Regions from separate parts of the Microbacterium sp. ZXX196 genome, predicted to be linked through region 2. Evidence: riboswitches for the same ligand, from Rfam matches in the RefSeq annotation. Region 2 holds a riboswitch; the other holds the start of a gene.
The links. Region 2 has a riboswitch for thiamine pyrophosphate ahead of thiM (hydroxyethylthiazole kinase). Riboswitches for the same ligand answer to the same signal wherever they lie in the genome.
Positions count from the first base shown of each region.

Region 1: it holds a riboswitch for thiamine pyrophosphate, as region 2 does, so the genes downstream of both, GJQ66_RS11340 (ECF transporter S component) here and thiM (hydroxyethylthiazole kinase) in region 2, are expected to answer to the same signal.

Region 1 is NZ_WMEE01000017.1:17,739-21,141, reverse strand. Features, by position in the region: gene GJQ66_RS15210 (hypothetical protein) at 1-1,723, opposite strand, end outside; TPP riboswitch at 1,882-1,991, shown strand; gene GJQ66_RS11340 (ECF transporter S component) at 1,984-2,610, shown strand; gene GJQ66_RS11335 (ABC transporter ATP-binding protein) at 2,607-3,403, shown strand, end outside.
Region 2 is NZ_WMEE01000001.1:265,161-268,563, reverse strand. Features, by position in the region: gene thiD (bifunctional hydroxymethylpyrimidine kinase/phosphomethylpyrimidine kinase) at 1-194, opposite strand, end outside; gene GJQ66_RS01190 (thiamine phosphate synthase) at 191-850, opposite strand; gene thiM (hydroxyethylthiazole kinase) at 847-1,668, opposite strand; TPP riboswitch at 1,657-1,751, opposite strand; gene nadA (quinolinate synthase NadA) at 1,861-3,159, shown strand; gene nadB (L-aspartate oxidase) at 3,156-3,403, shown strand, end outside.

The sequences.
Region 1 (3,403 bases), on a different contig from region 2:
CGGGCTGCAGGGCCGCCGTCGCGGCCGCGAGCAGGTCGCGGCTCACCTGCGCCTGCGCGTCCGAGTCGAGCTGGCCCATGACCGCGGCGTATACGCGGATCGGCTCCTCGCCGCCCGTGTCCACGTCTTTCGCGGTCGTGAGGTTGTAGGTGACGACGTTCCACTCGTCGAGGTGGCCCGTCTTGATCCCCACGATCCCGTCCTCCGAGATCAGCGGGTTGGAGTTTTCCACGATGCCCGCGCCCGGCAGCTCCACGATCTCCTGGGCGACGATCTCCGCCACGACGGGGTTCGCGAGCGCCAGCTCGGACACGCGCACCATCGAGGTCGGCGTCGACCGGTTGTCGACGCCGATTCCCGTGGCGTCGACGACGACCGTGTCCGTGATCCCGTTGTCCTGCAACCAGGCGATCGCGTCGGTCGTGTAGGCGAGGCGGTCGCCCTCCCACAGCGCGTCGACGAGCTTATTGGCGTAGTTCCCGGCGGATCCCATGAGGATCCCCTCGAGCATCTGCCGGTACGTCAGCGTCCCGCCGATCGGCACGTCGAGCGCCGACTCGTTCTGCCAGCGCAGCGCGTCGGCCTCGATCTGGTCGAGGTATCCGAAGTCGTAGGACGGGCCGTCCTCGCCCGCCTCGAGCGGCTGCCGGTCGAGAAGCACCATGACCGTGATGACCTTCGTCAGGCTCGCCATGGGCGCGGCGGTCTCGGCCACGCCCGTCTCGGACGAGCTGAGGATCTCGCCCGTGCCCGCGACCGAGACGGCCGCCTGGCCGTTGGTGGGCCACGGGAGGTTCGCGCTGGCACCGACGGGGGTGTCGACCTCGACGGCCGAGACGGTGGGCGAGACGTTGTCGAGCGGCCAGACGGCGAAGGCGACGACGTACGCGACCGCGAGGATGATCGCCGTCACGATCGGGGCGAGGACCGCGCCGGCCCAGCGGCGCCGGCGCTTCTCGGGAACGAGGTCGGCCTGCAGCCCGACGAGCGGGGACTGCCCCGTCGCGACGCTCTCCGCGGTGAGCCAGGCGAGCGCCTGCTCGGCCTGGTTGTCGGCGTCGTGGGGAACATACGCCGTGCGCACGCGCGGATCGGGTGCGTCGGGTGCGGCCACGACGGTCTCCTCGGGAGTCGGCTCGGCGGGCGGGCGCACGATCTCGCCCGGGGCATCGGCGTGGGCGGCCGCGGCGGCGCCGGCGGCGGCCGCGAGGGCGGGGGCCGCGGCCGGGGGCTCGGCCGCCGCGTCGTCCCACTCGTCCGAGGCCGGGTCCGTCATGAGCTCGGCGTCGACCTCGTCCGACTCGTCGGCCGGGGTCTCCTCGAGCGACGGCGGCGCGGGCAGCGAGATCGGCCCCGACATCGGGGCGGGCTCGGCGGGCACGACCTGGCCGTCGGAGATGACGGGCAGCGACTGCGTGGCGGTGCCGAGCAGCTGCTGGAGGTCTTCCTCGGGCGTCTCGCTGCGGCGCCGGAACCCGCGGAACATCTCCGCGATGATGCGCACCGAGTCGGTCTGCGGCTCGGGCTCGTCGACGAACGCGACCGCCGCGTCCGGTTCCGTGGCGCCCGGGGCGTCGGCGGGCGGATCCGCGGGGGCCTCGGGCATCGCGAACAGCCCCGTGATCGTGGGGACGGGCTCCGTGGGGGGCGCGTGCCCCTCCTGCGGCGCGGCGTCCGAGGGGGTGCCCTCGTCGCCGCGGGGGCGCCCATCGTCAGTGCTCACGTAGGTCAACTTACGTGATCGCTCTCGCGGATCCCCGCAGATCGGCCCGGCGAAACCTCACGATCGCATTTCGGAACGCAGGTGGCGTGGCCCCGGCCCGCGTGCCTATACTCCCAGGCGCCGAGGAAATCACCTCGATCGTTCCCGCCGCGTCGCGGGGCGACAACCACGGGAGTCCGAGAAGCCGGGCTGAGAGGGCGCGAGCCGCGCGCCGACCGTCGAACCTGATCCGGATCATGCCGGCGCAGGAAGGGAGAAACATGAGCGCTTCCGCGCGCACTCATTCCGCTCAGACCACCGGGGGAGCCCGGCTCCGCTGGCGGGTCGTCGACATCGTCGTGGCCAGCGTCATCGCCGTGGCGTGCTCCGTCGTGTTCCTCGTCTGGAACGTCGGCTACGAGCTGCCGGGGAGCGTGCTCGGCGCGATCGCCCCGGGCCTCGGCGGGCTCATGGCGGGCCCGTGGCTCATCGCGGGCGTCATCGGCGGTCTCGTCGTGCGCCGCCCCGGCGCGGCCGTCTACACCGAGGTCGTCGCCGCCGTCATCTCGGCGCTCGTCGGCAACCAGTGGGCCGCCCTCACGATCGTCTCCGGCGTCGTGCAGGGGCTCGGCGCCGAGATCGTCCTCGCGCTGTTCCTGTACCGCCGGTTCGGGCCCGTCGTGGCCGTCCTCGCGGGCGCGCTCGCGGGCCTCGCGTGCGGCATCAACGACCGCGTGCTCTGGTACGCGGGGGCCGACGCGGCGTTCACCACGATCTACATCGCCTCGACGACGCTCTCCGGCGCGGTCATCGCCGGCCTCGGCGGCTGGCTCGTCGTCCGAGGGCTCGCCGCCACGGGCGCGCTCGGCCGCTTCGCCGCGGGTCGCACGTCCGCATCGCGCGTGTGACCGGCGCGCGGGTCGACGCCCGGGCGTGGGGGTGGCGCTATGCGTCGCGCCTCGCCTGGGCGGCGCGCGGCCTCGACCTCGCGGTCGAGCCGGGCGAGCGGATCCTCCTGTCTGGGCTCTCCGGGTCCGGCAAGTCCACCCTCCTGCACGCCCTCGCCGGCGTGCTGGGCGGCGCCGACGAGGGCGAGGAGGAGGGCCAGCTCGCGGTCGACGGCGCGGATCCGCGCGCGATCCGGGGGCGCGCCGGGCTCGTGTTGCAGGATCCGGACACGCAGGCCGTCATGCACCGCGTCGGCGACGACGTCGCCTTCGGGTGCGAGAACCTCGGCGTGCCGCGCGCGGAGACCTGGCGCCGCGTGCGGGAGGCGCTGGCGCTCGTCGGCCTCGACGTCGGCCTCGACCACTCCACCTCCGCGCTCTCGGGCGGCCAGAAGCAGCGCCTGGCGCTCGCCGGGGCGCTGGCGATGCGGCCGGGCCTGCTGCTCCTCGACGAGCCGACCGCGAACCTCGACCCGGACGGCGTCGGCGAGGTGCGCGACGCCGTTCGGAGGGTCGCGGACGAGACGGGCGCCACGCTCGTGATCGTCGAGCACCGCGCCGACGTGTGGCGCGGCGTCATCGACCGCGAGGTCCGGCTCGGCGACGCCGCCCCGGACGCCGCCGGGTTCGACGCGGGGGCGCCGCTCGCGCGCCCAGGCGAGACGCTGCTGGCGGCGGAGGGCCTCCGGGTCGGCCGCACCCGCGGCGTCGCCGTCGCGGGTCCCGTCGATCTCGAGATCCGCGCGGGCGAGGT
Region 2 (3,403 bases):
AGCTGGTCGGCGAGCACGCCCGGCGGCGGCACGTGCACGGCTTGCACGCCCCGGGTGTTCTGCGCCGTGAGGGCCGTGATCGCGGCCATGCCATACCCGCCGCACGCGGCGATCGACTTCAGGTCCGCCTGGATCCCGGCGCCCCCCGACGGATCCGACCCCGCGATCGAGAGGACGTGGGGGATGCGCGTCATGCGGCCCCCCGCCATTCGGCCGCGAGGTCCGCCGCGGCCCGGCGCGGGTCCTCCGCGAGGCACACGGCTCGCACGACGGCGACGCCGGCGGCGCCCGCCGCCCGCGCCGATGCCGCGTCCCCCGTCCCGAGGCCCCCGATCGCGACGACCGGCACCTCCCGCGCCGCGCGGCACGCGCGCGCGAGCCCGGCCCAGCCGAGGGGATCCGGATGGTCGGGCTTCGTGGGCGTCGCGCGGACGGCGCCCGCGCCGATGTAGTCGACGGTCCCCGCGGGCAGCGCGTGGATCGCGGCGATCTCGCGCGGCGTGCTCGCGCTCACCCCCACGACGGCGCCCTGGCCGACGATCCCGCGGACGTCGCTGGCGGACAGGTCGGACTGTCCGACGTGGACGCCGTGGATCCGCGCGCCGGCCGCCGCGGCCGCGAGGTAGACGTCCACCCGGTCGTTGATGAGAAGGCGCGCCGTCCCCGCCAGCGCCGCGGCGCACTCCGCCACCAGGTCCCGAAACGCCCCGGCCCCCAGCCGCTTCGCGCGCAGCTGGATCGTCCCCGCTCCCCCGGCCTCCGCCGCGGCCACGACCGCCGCGACGTCTCGCCCGGCGAGCGTCGCGAGGTCGGCCACGACGTAGGTGGCGAGCGCCGCGCGGGCGCTCACGCGGCCACCTCGATCGGGCGGGACGCGAGGTCGGCGGGCGCCACCTCGGCGAGCGCGTCCAGGAACGCCACGGCGAAGGATCCCGGACCGTCCGCGCGGCCCGCGGCGCGCTCGGACGCCTCGGCGTACAGCGCGTGCGCGGCCGCTACCGCCGCCGACGGGCCCGCATCGGCGGCGCAAGCGACGAGCGCCGCGACGACGGCGCCGAGCGAGCACCCGCCCCCGGTCATGCGCGTGAGCCACGCGCTGCCCCCGGAGATCCGCAACTCCCGCTCGCGCGCGACGACGAGGTCCTGCGGCCCGCTGACCGCGACCACGGCGCCGGTCTCGCGCGCGAGGCGGCGCGCCGCAGAGAGGGCCGCGTCGACGTCGCACGTCGCGTCCACCCCGCGCCCGGCCGCGGCCTCCCCCGCGAGCGCCCGGATCTCGGACGCGTTGCCGCGAATCGCGGCAGGCCGGTCGGCGAGGAGCTCGCGCGCGAAGCCCGTGCGCAGGGTCAGGGCGCCGACGCCGACGGGGTCGAGCACCCACGGGGTTCCGGAGGCGCGCGCCGCGGCGACGGCCTCGCGCATCGCCACGCGGGAGGCATCGTGCGGCGTGCCGACGTTGACGAGGACGGCGGAGGCGGCCACTGCGCACTCCCCGGCCTCCCCCGGCAGATCCGCCATGACGGGCGCCGCCCCCGCCGCGAGGAGCGCGTTCGCCGTGACGTTCGTCACGACGGCGTTGGTCAGGCACTGGACGAGAGGCGCCTCGCGCCGCATGCGTTCCAGCGGGCCAGCGAGGTCGACGCCGTTCGGGCGCGCAACAGTGTGCATGGACATCCCTCCGCTCGTGTCACCGAGATCAGGTTCAGCGGGTGTGTTCTCAGTCCCCGGCGGGGACACCCCGTGTCTCGCGACGACCCTATCGCACGGGTCCGCAGGCCCCCGACTTGCCCTTATGGTCCAAAGCACCTAACGTGTGGCACATCTTCAGGTCATACCGACCTTTCCCATTCGAGGATCCTCATGCCCGCCACCCGCATCACCCTCGCCTCCCGCGCCGACGCCTCCGTGGCCGCCGCCCTCGCCGCCGGGACGGACGACTCCTGCACGACCGACCTCCAGGCGCCGCCCTGGGAGTTTGACCGCGTTCCCGGGTACGGCCCCGGCTCGTCGATGGCGGACGCCTTCCCGCCCGCGTCGCCGGTCCAGGGCGAGCTGCCCGCGTCCTATCGCGCGGCGTCCGACGAGGAGCTGCACGACCGGATCCGCCGCGCGAAGGAGGCCCTCGGCGAGCGCGCGGTGATCCTCGGGCACTTCTACCAGCGCGACGAGATCGTCCAGCATGCGGACTACGTCGGCGACTCCTTCCAGCTCGCGCGCGCGGCGACGGAGCACCCGGAGGCCGAGGCGATCGTCTTTTGCGGCGTGCACTTCATGGCGGAGACGGCGGACCTCCTCTCGGGACCCGACCAGGCCGTGGTCCTGCCGCACCTCGGCGCGGGGTGTTCCATGGCCGACATGGCGGACATCGACGAGGTCGAGGACTGCTGGGAGCAGCTCGAGGACGTGCTGGGGCCCCTCGACGAGCCGGACGAGGACGGCCTCGTCCCCGTCGTGCCCGTGACGTACATGAACTCCTCGGCCGCGATCAAGGGGTTCGTCGGGCGCCACGGCGGCATCGTGTGCACCTCCTCAAACGCCCGCGCGGTGCTCGAGACCGCGCTCGCCCGCGGCCGGCGCGTGCTCTTCTTCCCCGACCAGCACCTGGGCCGCAACACCGCACGGGCGATGGGCATCCCCCTCGACCAGATGCCGCTCTGGAACCCCCGCCGGCGCCTCGGCGGATCCTCCGAGGGCGACGTGCGCGCGTCGCGGGTCCTGCTCTGGCACGGGTTCTGCTCGGTCCACCGCCGCTTCACGGTCGCGCAGATCGACCAGGCGCGCACGGAGCACCCCGAGGTGCGCGTCATCGTGCATCCCGAGTGCCCCATGGACGTCGTCGACGCGGCGGACGAGTCGGGATCCACCGACGTCATCCGCCGCGCGATCGAGGGCGCCACGGAGCCCACGACGTTCGCGATCGGCACGGAGATCAACCTCGTGCGCCGGCTCGCGGCCGAGAACCCGCAGCACACGATCTTCTGCCTCGACCCCGTCGTCTGCCCCTGCTCGACGATGTACCGCATCCACCCCGCCTACCTCGCCTGGGCGCTCGAGAAGCTCGTGGACGGCGAGGTCGTCAACCGCATCCGCGTCACGGGCGAGGTCGCCCGGCCGGCGCGCGTGGCGCTCGAACGCATGCTCGCGGCGACCCCCTCATGACGCGGGTGCTTATCGTCGGCAGCGGCGTCGCGGGCCTTGCGGCGGCGCTCGCCGCGGACGCGGCGGGGGCGGAGGTCGAGATCGTCACGAAGGCGGACCCTGCGGGCGGATCCACCTGGCACGCGCAGGGCGGCATCGCCTGCCCCGTGGACGCGGGCGACCGCGCCGCGCACGCCCGCGACACGATGGCCGCGTCCGCCGGGCTCGCGGACGCTCGCGCGGTCGCCGCGCTCGTGGACGGATC